3 regions of the Nonomuraea sp. NPDC047529 genome follow, and region 1 is predicted to be linked to each of the others. Evidence: riboswitches for the same ligand, from Rfam matches in the RefSeq annotation. Region 1 holds a riboswitch; each other region holds the start of a gene.
What was found. Region 1 has a riboswitch for thiamine pyrophosphate ahead of thiC (phosphomethylpyrimidine synthase ThiC). Riboswitches for the same ligand answer to the same signal wherever they lie in the genome.
Positions count from the first base shown of each region.

Region 2: another riboswitch for thiamine pyrophosphate. It lies ahead of ABZ815_RS02465 (cytosine permease); the one in region 1 lies ahead of thiC (phosphomethylpyrimidine synthase ThiC).
Region 3: another riboswitch for thiamine pyrophosphate. It lies ahead of ABZ815_RS34090 (FAD-dependent oxidoreductase); the one in region 1 lies ahead of thiC (phosphomethylpyrimidine synthase ThiC).

Region 1 covers NZ_JBEYTJ010000003.1:65,677-70,235, reverse strand. Annotated here, with positions in the region: gene ABZ815_RS06810 (SDR family oxidoreductase) at 1-257, shown strand, start outside; gene thiC (phosphomethylpyrimidine synthase ThiC) at 268-1,746, opposite strand; TPP riboswitch at 1,739-1,851, opposite strand; gene ABZ815_RS06800 (class I SAM-dependent methyltransferase) at 1,887-2,507, shown strand; gene ABZ815_RS06795 (glycoside hydrolase family 95 protein) at 2,467-4,559, opposite strand, start outside.
Region 2 covers NZ_JBEYTJ010000001.1:474,275-478,833, forward strand. Annotated here, with positions in the region: gene ABZ815_RS02455 (PAS domain-containing sensor histidine kinase) at 1-578, opposite strand, end outside; gene ABZ815_RS02460 (methylated-DNA--[protein]-cysteine S-methyltransferase) at 674-1,246, shown strand; gene ABZ815_RS02465 (cytosine permease) at 1,232-2,599, opposite strand; TPP riboswitch at 2,590-2,703, opposite strand; gene ABZ815_RS02470 (rhodanese-like domain-containing protein) at 2,755-3,078, opposite strand; gene ABZ815_RS02475 (DNA-formamidopyrimidine glycosylase family protein) at 3,105-3,983, opposite strand; gene ABZ815_RS02480 (TenA family protein) at 4,021-4,559, opposite strand, start outside.
Region 3 covers NZ_JBEYTJ010000027.1:24,855-29,413, reverse strand. Annotated here, with positions in the region: gene ABZ815_RS34110 (polyprenyl synthetase family protein) at 1-534, shown strand, start outside; gene thiE (thiamine phosphate synthase) at 597-1,250, opposite strand; gene ABZ815_RS34100 (Rv2175c family DNA-binding protein) at 1,228-1,602, opposite strand; gene ABZ815_RS34095 (FAD-dependent oxidoreductase) at 1,633-2,802, opposite strand; TPP riboswitch at 2,855-2,971, shown strand; gene ABZ815_RS34090 (FAD-dependent oxidoreductase) at 2,961-4,502, shown strand; gene thiS (sulfur carrier protein ThiS) at 4,499-4,559, shown strand, end outside.

The sequences.
Region 1 (4,559 bases):
ACTCCATGGCCCAGAACCTGATCGAACGCGGCATCAGGATCAACGCCGTCGCCCCCGGCCCGGTCTGGACGCCGCTGATCCCGGCCACGATGCCGGAGGAGAAGGTGGAGACGTTCGGCGCGCAGGTGCCCATGAAGCGGGCCGCCGACCCCGACGAGATCGCCCCTTCGTACGTGTTCTTCGCCGCCGACCGGCTGTCCTCGTACTACACGGGTGAGGTGCTGGCCCCGATCGGCGGCGAGACGCTGCCCGGCTGACCGCGGCGGGCTACAGGTAGATCGTGCCGCCCTTCCGGGTGAACTCGGCCGCCTTGTCGGCCATGCCCGCCCGTACCTCGTGGCTGAGCTTCATCGAGCAGAACTTCGGGCCGCACATCGAGCAGAAGTGCGCGGTCTTGGCGGGCGCGGCGGGCAGGGTCTCGTCGTGGAAGGCGCGGGCGGTGTCCGGGTCGAGCGACAGGTCGAACTGGTCCTCCCAGCGGAACTCGAACCGGGCGTCCGAGAGCGCGTCGTCCCACGCCTGGGCCTGCGGGTGGCCCTTGGCCAGGTCCGCCGCGTGCGCCGCGATCTTGTACGTGATCACGCCGGTCTTGACGTCGTCCCGGTTCGGCAGGCCCAGGTGCTCCTTGGGGGTGACGTAGCAGAGCATGGCGGTGCCGTACCAGGCGATCATGGCGGCGCCGATGCCCGAGGTGATGTGGTCGTAGCCGGGGGCGATGTCGGTGACGAGCGGGCCGAGGGTGTAGAACGGCACGTCGTCGCAGAGCTCGCGCTGCAGGTCGACGTTCTTCTTGATCTTGTGCATGGGCACGTGGCCGGGGCCCTCGATCATCACCTGCACGTCGTGCGCGTGCGCGACCTTGGTCAGCTCGCCCAGGGTGCGCAGCTCGGCGAACTGGGCCTCGTCGTTGGCGTCCGCGATCGACCCCGGGCGCAGGCCGTCGCCCAGCGAGAACGTCACGTCGTAGCGGGCCAGCAGGGCGCACATCTCGTCGAAGTGCTCGTACAGGAAGCTCTCGCGGTGGTGGGCCAGGCACCAGGCGGCCATGATCGCACCGCCCCGCGAGACGATGCCGGTCCTGCGGCGGACGGTCAGCGGCACGTGCGCCAGCCGCACGCCCGCGTGCACCGTCACGTAGTCGACGCCCTGCTCGCACTGCTCGATCAGCGTGTCGCGGTAGACCTCCCACGACAGCGCCTCCGGACGCCCGCCCACCTTCTCCAGCGCCTGATAGATCGGCACGGTCCCGACCGGTACGGGCGAGCTGCGGATGATCTGCTCGCGGGTCTCGTGGATGTTCGGCCCGGTGGACAGGTCCATGACCGTGTCGGCGCCCCAGCGGGTGGCCCAGGTCATCTTCTCGACCTCCTCCTCGATCGAGGAGGTGACGGCCGAGTTGCCGATGTTGGCGTTGATCTTGACCAGGAAGTTCCTGCCGATGGCCATCGGCTCGGACTCGGGATGGTTGACGTTGGCGGGGATGACCGCCCGGCCGGCCGCGACCTCCTGCCGTACGAACTCGGGCGTCATGCCCTCCCGGACGGCCACGAACTCCATCTCCTTGGTGACCACCCCGCGCCGCGCGGCGCCGAGCTGGGTGACCGGGGACCCCCACGCCGAGCGGTCGGTACGCGACGGCCCGGAGGTGTCGTAGAGCCGCACCGACGTGCCGTTCGACAGCCTGACCTCGCGCATGGGCACCTGGAGGTCACCGATGTGGATCTTGGAAAAGCGCGCGTCGCTCATCGCGCAAACTCCCTTCGCCGGCATTATCCGGAGCAGGTTCTGGCGGTCGGCGGCTGGCAGCCGTCCTCTCAGCCCGGTCCACACCGGGCTCCCGCGTTGGTCACCGCGATCATAACCTCGCGCGTGGCAGGATCAAGGGGATGTCTGATCCCATTGCGCACACGACCGCCACCTACGACGTCATCGCGAACCAGTTCGACGAGCAGTTCGCCGTCCCTCTTCCTTCGTTCGCGGCCTTCCGCGAACGGTTCGCCTCTTCCCTTCCCGCCGGAGCCACGGTCGCCGACCTGGGGTGCGGCCCCGGGCGCGAGTCGGCCTGGTTCACCGGACGCGGCCTGTCCACCGTGGGCGTCGACCTGTCGATCGGGATGGCCGCTCTCGCCGCCGGGCGAGGCGTTCCCACCGTCCTGGGCGATCTGCGGCATCCGCCGCTGGCGCCCTCGTCCCTGGACGGCATCTGGTCGGCCGCGGCCCTCGTGCACGTGCCGTCCGAGCAGACCGAGTCGACGTTGCGCGCCTGGCACGCGACACTGCGCCCCGGCGGGGTGCTCGCGCTGACCACCGCTCTGGGCGACAGCGAGGGGTGGGAGCCGGTGCCCTACCGGACCGAGTACGAGCGCTGGTTCGTCCACCGCGACGCCGGCGACCTGCTCACGGCGCTGGACTCGGCCGGGTTCGCGGTCGCCTGGCACGAGTCGAGCGTGACCCACCGCACCTGGTTCAGCGTGCTGGCGACAGCGCGTAGCTCTCCCCTGCCCTAGTCTCCAGGTCGAGCGCGAACCCGGGGCCGCGCAGCCGGGCGGTCCCGCCGCGCGCCGACGTCAGCCTGACCTCGGCCGGCACGCCGTCCGTCCAGGTCACCCCCACCGTGAAGCCGCCGCGGGCGCGCAGCCCGTCGAAGGAGCCCGCGCGCCAGGCGGACGGCAGCGCGGGCAGCAGCTCGACGACGCCGGCGTGGCTCTGGAGCAGCATCTCGGCCACCCCGGCGGTCGCGCCGAGGTTCCCGTCGATCTGGAACGGCGGATGCGTGTCCCACAGGTTCGGCAGCGTGCTCGACCGCAGTTGCCCGCTCAGCATGCTCAGCGCGCGGTCGCCGTCCTTGAGCCGGGCCCAGAAGTTGACCTTCCAGGCCATGCTCCAGCCCGTGCCTCCGTCGCCGCGGGCTTCGAGGGTCGTGCGCGCCGCCGCCAAGTGCTCGGGAGCGGTGAGCTGCGTGCCGGGGTGCAGGGCGTAGAGCTGGGAGACGTGCCGGTGCCGGTCGGCGGGGTCGTCGAGGTCGGCCTTCCATTCCTGGAGCTGCCCCCAGGAGCCGACGCGCAGCCCGGGATCGAGCCGGTCGGCCGCCGTGCGCAGCCGTCCGGCGAACTCGGCGTCCACGCCGAGCGTCCGCGCGGCCTCGGCCGTGCAGGCGAACAGGTCCCGGACGATCTGCTGCGGCATGGCCGCGCCCGCGGTGAAGTCGCCGTGCTCGGGCGAGTAGGCGGGCGAGACGACCAGGCTGCCGTCGCGCACGTCGGGACGCAGGTTGGCCAGCCAGAACTCGGCGGCCTCGCGCATCGCCGGGTAGGCGTGCCCGCGCAGGTAACCCTCGTCGCCGTCGAACAGGTAACGCTCGTAGAGCTGGCGCACCAGCCAGCCGGCCGCGTCCGGCATCCAGAACGACGTGGGCCAGTCGTGCACCCCCGTGAACCCGAACGGGTTGGTGTTGGAGTGCACCACCCATCCCTCGGTGCCGAAGATCGACCTGGCGGTCTCGCGTCCGGGCGCGCGCAGCCCCGCCACGAACTCCTGGTACGGCACCGCCGTCTCGGCCAGGTTCGCCGGCTCGGCGGGCCAGTAGTTCATCTGGAGGTTGATGTTGGTGTGGTAGTCCGACTCCCAGGGCGGCGAGTTGGACGCGTTCCACACCCCCTGGAGGTTGGCCGGCAGCGAGCCGGGGCGGGAGGAGGCGATCAGCAGGTACCGGCCGTACTGGAAGTACAGCGTCTCCAGCGCCTTGTCGGACGGGCTCGCGCCCCCTTCGTAGCCGGCCAGCAGGCGGTCGGTCGGCAGGTCGGGCATGATCTGGCCGAGGTCCAGGCGGACCCGGCCGAACAGCGCCCGGTGGTCGGCCTCGTGCTCGGCCCGCAGCTCCCCGTACGGCCGGCGCGCCGCCGCGTCCACGGCCGCCGTGACCCGCGCCGCCGGGTCCGGGCCCCGGTAACCGGGATGGACGGGCGCGTGGTCGGTGCCCGCCGAGAACACGAACACCGCGCTGTCGGCGCCGGTCACGACGACGCGGTCGCCCTCGTCCGTACGGGTGCCGCCCTCGGTCAGCACCTGGACCTGGCCCTCGTACACCAGGCCGTTGTCGGCCAGCACACCCCGGACGCGCAGCCGTCCCGCCTCGGCGGTCACTTCCTCCCCGCCTGGGTGCGCTGTGCCGAACCGTAACGTGAACCCCACCCGCCCCGGGCGTGCCGCCGTCAGCCGTCCGACGATGACGTTCGCCGGGTACGAGGCGAAATATTCCCTGGTGAGCACCACGCCGTCGGCGTCCTCGTACGTCACGGCGGCCACCGCCGTCTCCAGGTCGAGCGTGCGCCGGTAGCCGCCCGAGAAACCACCGGTCACGTCGAGCAGCAGCTCACCGAAGTTCTGGTACGCCCCGAACCCGGGGATGTGCCCCACCGTGCTGTAGGACGGGTTTCCGAGGATTCCGGCCACTTCCTCCGGCGAGGCCGAACCCCGCTCGTCGATCATCCGGCGCACGGCGTCCAACGCGCCGGGCCGCTCCTCGGGCCAGTTGCCCGACGCGCCGGGCTCCGCGCTCC
Region 2 (4,559 bases), on a different contig from region 1:
GTCTCCGGCAGCCGGTACGTGCTGACCAGCCGCAGCCGCTCCCCCTCGATCAGCACGAAGCCGCCAGCGTCCGCGCCCGTCAGCTCGGTCAGGCTGGCCGAGATCCGGTCGAGCACGGCCGGCAGCTCCAGCTCGGAGTTGATGTCGCCGACCACGTCGGTGAGCCGGCGCACCAGCCTGGCCCGGCGTTCCATGCGCAGCCCGGCCACCTCGTCGGCCCGGGCGGGATGGTGGACGCAGACGTAGCCGACCACGGAGTTGCCCAGGCGCAGGGCGTTGATGTCCACCCGCAGGTCGAGCGCGCCGCCGTCCTTGTGGACGCGCTTGGTGCGCAACGACACCTGCCCCCCGGTCCGTACGCGCTCCAGCACCGCGTTGTGCTCGGCGGTCAGTTCGTCGGGGACGATCGGCGCCCGGCGCCCCAGCATCTCGGCGGCCGTCCAGCCGAACAGCTGCTCGGCCGCCGCGTTCCAGACCAGCACGCTCTGGTCGCGGTCGAGCGCCACCACGGCGTTGGGGGAACCGGCGAGCACAGCGCGAGCGATCTCCTCGTCACTGCCGACCCATGTGTCCCCCACACCTCCATAGTGCACGTGGCGTGGTGGGTCTGACGGGCGATCCGTCCGATACGCTGCGCTCACGAAGATTCCGGTGGCTGAAACGGGTGAGAGGCATGTCGAGCAGCGACCTCGATGCCCTGCTGAGAGTGACCTCCAACACCTACAAGGGCGAGGGCCCGCCGCACATCGCGTTCGGCACCTACGACGGCGCCGTGGGCAGGCTCGTCCTGGCGGTCACCGGCAAAGGCATCGCGGCCTGCAGTTTCGAGTCCGAGAACGTCGTGTACGAGCGGGTGGCCAAGGAGGTCGGCACGTTCATCGGGCCCGACGCCCGCCGTCTCGACCCGGTGCGCCGGGAGCTCGACGCGTACTTCTCCGGGCGGCTGCGCACGTTCGCCACGCCGGTCGACCTCGCGCTGGCCACGCCGTTCGCCCGTAGCGTGCTGCAGAAGACCATGGCCGTCCCCTACGGCACGACCACGACGTACGAGGAGATCGGCGCGAGCATCGGACGGCCGCGCGCGCTGCGCGCGGTCGGCAACGCGGTCGGCGCCAACCCCGTCTGCGTGATCGTGCCCTCCCATCGGGTGGTCCGTGAGGACGGCGAGCTCGGCGACTACGCCGGAGGCGTGGCCGCCAAGCAGCACCTGCTCAACGTCGAGCGCCGCGTCTCAACGGCCCGCTGACCGGCGCAGGCCCCTGGTGAGCCCACCGGTCAGTCCACCGGTCAGCCCACCGATCAGCAGGGTCACCAGGGCGGCGACGAGCGCGCCGCCGAGCGCGCCGTTCATCCACATCTCCCGTGTGAAGCCGACCGCGTCGCGGGCGGCCGCCCAGAAGTCGTCCCAGCCGGCGACGGTGGGCGTCGAGGTGGTGAACCAGTAGGCGGCGAAGCCGAGCGCCCACGGCAGCAGCATCAGCCAGCGCGAGGGCGCGTCCTCGGCGGTGTTCCAGCGGGCGGCGCCGCCGAGCACGAAGTAGTCGACGGCCAGCACCGCGAACATCGGCACGAACACCGCGCCGATCACGCCGAGGAACGCGCCGTAGGAGGTGACGTCCACGACCAGGGCGATCGCGGTGGTGAGCACGCCGATCGCGGTGGAGACGACCCGCCGGTCGACCTTCGGCATGAGGTTCTGGAGCGAGACGGTGGTGGAGTAGACGTTGGCGAAGGACTGGTCGGTCTCGCGCAGCACCAGGATGCCGAAGAACAGCGCGCCCAGCGGCGCCACGACGAACGGCTGGAACACGACCATGCCGTCGGCCTGGACCGCCTGGGCGCCCGCGATGGCCACCGCGTACACGCCGAGGGCCAGGCAGGCCACCTGGGCGACGGTGTAGCCGCCGACGACGCCGGTGAAGGCGGCCCGGCTGGAGCGCGAGTGCCTGGCGAAGTCGGCGGCCATCGGCACCCACGACACCGACAGGGCGATCACGTAGTCGACGGCCGGGGCGAAGGCCGTCCACGACCCGCCCGTGTACGTCGGCGCCTCACCCAGGAACGACACGGTGAACCAGATCAGCGACACGATCACGCCGACGGTCACGTACCGGCGCAGCAGCCTGATCGACCCGAGCGGCCAGACGGCCAGCGCGGTGGTCAGCACGCCCGCCACCACCACCCACACCTGGTACGGGACGTCCCCGAAGATGGCGTTCGCGGCCTTGGCGATCACCCAGAGCTCGAAGGCCCCCCAGCCGAGCATCTGCACGATGTTCAGCACGGACGGGACGTACGACATCTTCGCCCCGAACAGCCCGCGCAGCAGCACCATGGCCGGCCGCCCGGTCTGCGTGCCGGGAATGGCCGACAGGCCCACCATGGCGGTGCCGATGAGGCTGCCGACCACGGCGGCCGTGAGCGCGGCCACGAGGCTGAGCGGGGCGCCGCCCAGCGGGTCGATCAGGATGAGCGCCCCGGAGAAACCGAGGAGGCTGACGCCGAGGTTGGCCCAGAGCGCGCCCTGGTCGAGGACGCCGAGGGTCTTGGGGGGCGCGCCGTCAAGGGTCAGCGGTACTTCGTCGACGACATGCGTCATCGCACACTCCCTACGCCGGCATTACCCGGACAGGTTCAGGCGGTCGGCAGCGGCTGTGTTGCTGCCCTCTCAGCCCGGCACCCCGAGCTCCCGCGACTATGCAGTTGGCGCCCTCATCATGCCTCAGTGGCGGAAGAACCGCCACAGTGGGGCATTCAGGCCACGAACGGCTGCTGTCCGGTCTCGCTGACCATCGGACGGCGCGCGAACTCCCACGACTGCATGCCGCCGCCCACGTTGACGGCGTCGCGCCCGAGCTGGTTGAGCCACGCCGTGACCTGCATCGACCGGCCGCCCACCCGGCACACCACGTAGACGGTGCGGTCGGCGGGCACCTCCTCGACGCGGCCCTGGATCTGCGACATGGGGATGTGCACGGCCTCGGGGGCGTGGCCGGCCAGCCATTCGTCCTGTTCGCGGACGTCGAGCAGGTAGGCGTCGTCGGGAACGGCGGTGGCCTCGATCTCTGGAACGGTCATGCTTCCATCATCCCGCGCCCGGGACCCTACTTGAGCAGGCGCGACATCCGCCGGTCGGCCAGCGGCCTGCCGCCCGTCTGGCAGGTCGGGCAGTACTGGAGCGAGGAGTCGGCGAACGACACCTCGCGGATCGTGTCGCCGCACACGTCGCACGGCTGGCCCGCCCGGTTGTGCACGCGCAGCCCGGACTTCTTCTCCGCCTTGAGGTCCTTGGCCGCCAGCCCGTGCGCCCGCTCCACGGCGTCGTGCAACGTCGTCACGATGGCCTCGTGCAGGTCGGCGATCTGCGCGTCGGTCAGCGTCGCCGCGATCTTGAACGGCGACATCCTGGCGGCGTGCAACACCTCGTCGGAGTAGGCGTTGCCGATGCCGGCGATCACCTTCTGGTCGCGCAGCAGGCCCTTGATCTGGGCACGGTTGCCGCCCACGATGCGCTTGAGCGCCTCGACGGTGAAGGCGTCGTCGAGCGGGTCGGGGCCCAGGGCGGCGACGCCCGGGACGTCCTCCGGCTTGTCGGTGACGTAGACGGCCAGCCGCTTCTGCGTGCCGGCCTCGGTCAGCTCGAACCCGGGGGCCAGGCCGTCGTCGTCGGGCGCCAGCCGTACGCGTACGGCCAGCGGCCCCTTGCCCGGCCGCACCGGCCGCGCGCCGGACAGGTCGTCACGCCAGCGCAGCCAGCCGGCGCGGGCCAGGTGGATGATCAGATGCAGGCCGTCGCAGTCGAGGTCGAGGAACTTGCCGTGCCTCGACACGCCCGTGACGGTGAGCCCGCCGAGCGCGGTGACCGGCGGGTCGAACGTCTTGAGCGCCTGGAAGGCGACGACGTCCACGCCCGCGATCGAACGGCCGACCGCCCGCTCGCGCAGGAAGTGGGTGAGCGACTCCACTTCGGGAAGTTCCGGCATGCCACCAGGGTATGGCGCGCGCCGGGCCGTCACGCGACTACGGCACGTCCCAGAAGGCGAGTTCGTGGGCCATGCCCTCGGTGAACAGCGCCTCCGCCCGTACGGGGTCGGGGTCGGCCTCGTCGATCATCTGCCCGATCCGTACGGTCAGCGCCGCGAACCCGGGATCGGCGTACGTGTCCACCCAGGCCCGGTAACGCGGCTCGGCCGGCGGGTTCTCCGCAAGGATCTTCCCAAGACTCGAATATCCCCACATGCACGGATAAAGCGCGGCCAGCCCCTCCCCATAAGACCCCGCCGCCTCCAACAGGAACGCCGTGTACGCCACACACGCCGGCCCCTTCACCGCGTTGTCCAGGTCGGCCCCGAACTCCGCCGACAACGACCGATGCAGGCGCAACTCGTCGTGGTACGTCGCGTGCGCCAGATCCACCAGGTCCCCCAGATGCCCGTCCGGCGCCTGCCAGGCCAGCCTGGAGAACACCCGCACGTAGTCGAGCAGGTACAGGTAGTCCTGCTCCAGCCAGGACCGGAAGACCGGCTCCGGCAGGTCGCCACGCCCGATCCCGGCCACCG
Region 3 (4,559 bases), on a different contig from region 1:
GAGCAGGCCCACGGCGAGAACACCTTCGAGTCGGCGCTGCGGGTGGCGCTGTTCAAGAGCGGCAAGTACTCGGTGGAGCAGCCGCTCCGGCTCGGCCTGGTGCTCGCCGCCGCCGCCCTGGAGCCGTGGATGGACGAGCTGTGCACCGGCTACGGCCGCCGCGTCGGCATCGCCTTCCAGCTCAGGGACGACATCCTCGGCGTGTTCGGAGACCCGGCCCAGACCGGCAAGCCGGCCGGCGACGACCTGCGGGAGGGCAAGCGCACGATGCTGGTGGCCCGTACCCTGGCCGCGGCCACGCCGGAGTCGGCCGCGACGGTGCGCAGGCTGCTCGGCGACCCCGCGCTCGACGAGGACGGGGTGACCGCCCTGCGCGAGATCATCACGGACACCGGCGCGCTGCGGGAGTGCGAAGACCTGATCGCCGGCTATCTCGCCGACGCCCTGACCGCGCTCGACGAGGCGCCCGTCACCGCCGAGGCGCGCACGGCGCTGACCGAGCTGGCCATCGCCGCGACGTCCCGCAAGACCTGACCCCGGCACTCTGGCCGGGCACCTGGCCTGGGGCGCCCGTCGAGGACGGGCGCCCGGTCGGTTCAGGGGCTCAGGCGCTTGGCGAACTCGGCCGCCGCCGCCCCCGGGTCCTCCGCGTCGGTGATCGCGCGTACGACCACCACGCGGCTCACGCCGTACGACATGACCTCGTCGAGGTTGGCGAGGTCGATGCCGCCGATCCCGAACCACGGCCGCGGCGATTCCGGGTCCGAGGCCGACCCCAGCGACGCGGCGTGCCGCAGCAGCGCCGGGCCTGGCGCGTGGCGGCCCGGCTTGGTCGGCGTGGGCCAGATCGGGCCGCAGCAGAAGTAGTCGACGCCCTCCTCCACGGCCGCGGCGGACGCCTCGGCGATGGAGTGGGTGGACCGGCCGATGACGATGTCGTCGCCGAGTATCTCTCGCGCGACCGTCACGGGAAGGTCGTCCTGCCCCAGGTGGAGCACGTCGGGCCGGGCGGCGTAGGCGATGTCCGCCCGGTCGTTGACGGCCAGCAGCTTGCCGTGCCGGTCGCAGGCGTCGCGGAAGACTTCCAGGAGCGCGAGTTCTTCGCGTGCCTCCAGGCCCTTCTCCCGCAGCTGGATGATGTCCACGCCGCCGGCCAGCACCGCATCGAGGAACTCTGCCAGGTCGCCGCGGTCGCGGCGGCCGTCGGTGCAGAGATAGAGGCGGGCCTCAGAAACCGAGGGCCTGGGCACGCCGCTTGACCTCCGTGTGACGGCCGGCCTTGATCGCCTCGATGGGCGACCCCGGCAGGGACTCGTCTGGGGTGAAGAGCCAGCGCAGCGACTCCACGTCGTCGTAGCCGGCGTCGAGCAACACGGTCAGTGTGCCGGGCAGGCCCTTCATCACGTCCTTCCCGTCGAGGAACACCGCGGGCACCTGCGGCCCGCCGCCGCCTCGGCGTACGCCGAGCAGCTTGTGGTCCTTGAGGAGTTGCTTGGCCCGCCCGATCGAAAGGTCGAGGCGTGAGGCCACTTCGGGGAGAGTGAGCCACTCGTCGACGAGCTGGTCGGTCTCCCGGTCGATCTGTGCAACAGAAAGCGTCACGAAACCACAACTACCACATGCCGTCCTTGCTCAAACAACACAATCCCGTAGGGGGACCTCTGGATCTACCAGGCGTTCTGTGTCGAGGCGGTGACCGCCTTCGATGATCCTACGGCCCTGCACGTAGTCCCGGGGCCGGTCGACGGCGAGCACCGCGGCGAGGGTGTCGCCCGAGGTCAGCCAGACAGCCGACCACTTGCCCTCGGGCTCGCCCCGGTAGACCAGGCGGTCGCCGGAGGGATGGTGGCCGATGTACTGGACCATGTGACCGAACTGCTCGGACCAGAAGTAGGGCGCCGGATCGTAGACGGCCTCCTCGCCCAGCAGGGTCGCGGCGGCGACCTCGGGCGAGCCGAGCGCGGTGTCCCAGTGCTCGACGCGGAGCCGGGTGCCGTAGCGGCGCGACCACCAGGCGGCGCAGTCGCCGGCCGCGACCACACCCGGCATGGACGTGCGCAGGTGCTCGTCGGTGACGACGCCGTTGTGCAGGTCGATGTCGGAACCGGCCAGCCATTCGATGGCGGGCCGCACGCCGATGCCGGTGACGACCACGTGGGCCTGGACGAACTCGCCGCCCACCAGCCGTACGCCGCCCTCGTCCACCTCGTCGACCATGGTGTTCAGGCGCAGGTCGATGCCGTCGTACCAGTGCAGGGTGCGGGCGCCGATCTCCGGGCCCACGGCGTTGGCCAGCGGGGTGGGGCCGGCCTCGATCACGGTCACCGTGCAACCGGCCTTGCGGGCGGCGGTGGCGACCTCGGCGCCGATCCAGCCCGCGCCGATGATCGCGACGTGCGCCCCGGCCACCAGCCCGGCGCGCAACTCGTGGGCGTCGTCGAGGGTGCGCAGGACGTGCTGGGGGCCGTCGCCGGGCACGGTGATCGGCTCGGCGCCGGTGGCGATCACCAGGCCGTCATAGCCGAGCTCGCCCTCGGTCGTCTCCAGGACGCCCTGGCGCAGGGCCTTGGCGGTGACGCCGGGCCAGAAGTCGATCTCCAGCGCGTCGAGGTCGGCCTCCAGGAAGCTGGAGTCGGCGGCGCCCGACAGGACGGCCTTGGACAGAGGCGGGCGGTCGTAGGGCCGATGGCGCTCCTGGCCGATCAGCGTGATCCGTCCGGTGAAGCCGCGCCCGCGCAGCGCCTCGGCGCTCCGCAGCCCGGCCAGGCCCGCTCCCACCACTACGACATGGTTCACGTTCATGACCATAACGGGGGCCGTGCCGGCGCGTCGCACCGAGGCCGTAGGCTGGGAGGGCAAGACGCGCGGGAGTCCGGCCGTCACCGGGCTGAGAGGAAGGCTTGAACGGGCCTTCGACCGCAAGACACCTGATCCGGATCATGCCGGCGAAGGGAGCGCGGATGAATGTGATCGTGGGCGGCGGGGTCGTCGGGTTGTCGATCGCCTGGCGGCTGGCCCGAGCGGGGTCGCCCGTCACGGTGGTCGACCCGGCCCCGGGCCGCGGGGCCTCCTACGCGGCGGCCGGGATGCTCGCCCCCGTCAGCGAGGTCGCCTACACCGAGGAGCCGCTGCTGCGGCTGGGGGCCGCGTCGCTGAGCCGGTGGCCGTCCTTCGCGGCCGAGCTGGCCGCCGACGCGGGGCTGGACGACGGGTCCGCCGCGGGCTTCGCCACAGGGCTCGCCGGTGGCACCGGCTCGGGCTTCGGCGCGGGGCTCGCCAGTGGGACCAGCTCGGGATCCGGCGCGGGGTTCGGCGGCGGGTTCGGGCGGGTGGCCGGGGAGGCGGGGTCGATGGAGGCCGCGCGCCGGGGGCTCGACCTGCGCGCCGACGGCACGCTCGACGTCGCCTTCGGGGCCGACGACCTCGCGGCGCTCGACGACCTGGCGGCGTTCATGGACAAGCTGGGGCTCCGGGTGGAGCGGCTGACCGGGCGCGAGTGCCGCCGCCTGGAGCCCATGCTGGCCCCGTCGGTGCGCGGCGGGCTGCTGGCCCCCGGTGACGCCTGGGTCGACCCGCGCCGCGTCACGGCGGCGCTGCTGGCCGCGCTCGACCGGCTGGGCGTGCCCCTGGTGCGGGCGCGGGTGACCGAGCTGCTGCGCGACGGCGACACCACGACCGGCACTGGGACCGACGCTGGGATCGGTGCTGGGACCGGCGCTGGGATCGGGGCGATGACCGGGGCCGCGGCGGGTGCCGTGATCGGTGTGCGCCTCGAACCCGACCCGGGTCAGCCTGGCGCCGCCGTGCGGGAGATCGCGGCCGATCGCGTGGTGCTGGCCGCCGGGGCGTGGAGCGGAGAGCTGGCCGGCGTGCCGGTACGGCCGGTCAAGGGACAGATCATGCGGTTGCGCTCGCCGCAGCCGCTGCTCGGGCGGTGCGTACGCGGGATGGTGCACGGCGCCCCCGTCTACCTCGTCCCCAGGGGCGACGGCGAGCTGGTGCTCGGGGCCACGCAGGAGGAGCTGGGGTTCGACACCCGGGTGACCGCCGGCGGGCTCTACGAGCTGCTGCGGGACGCCAGGGAGCTGGTGCCGGGCGTCACCGAGCTGGAGGTCGCCGACGTGGTCGCCGGGCTGCGGCCGGGCACCCCCGACAACCTGCCGATCATCGGGCCGGGCGAGGCTCCCGGGCTGGTGCTGGCGACCGGCCACCACCGGGGCGGGGTCCTGCTGGCCCCCCTCACGGCGGCCCTGGTCACAGCAACCCTCACGACCCCTGCCGCGGCGACACCGTCCCCTGCGCCCCCCACCACGGTGACGCCGCCATCAGGGGCAGCCCCCAAGGGGCCAACGGCCTCAGGAGCGGCGTCTGCAGGGGCGGCCGCGTCCTCAGGGGCGGCGTCACGCGGGGCGGGGTCGTTGCCGGGTGCGGGGATTCTGACGGGTGAGGAGGGCGAGCTGGCCGCGCTGTGCTCGCCCGCGAGATTTCGGGATATTTCATGATTGTGACGATCAACGGCGCCGCGCACGAGGTGGCCGACGGCACCACCGTGGCCCAGG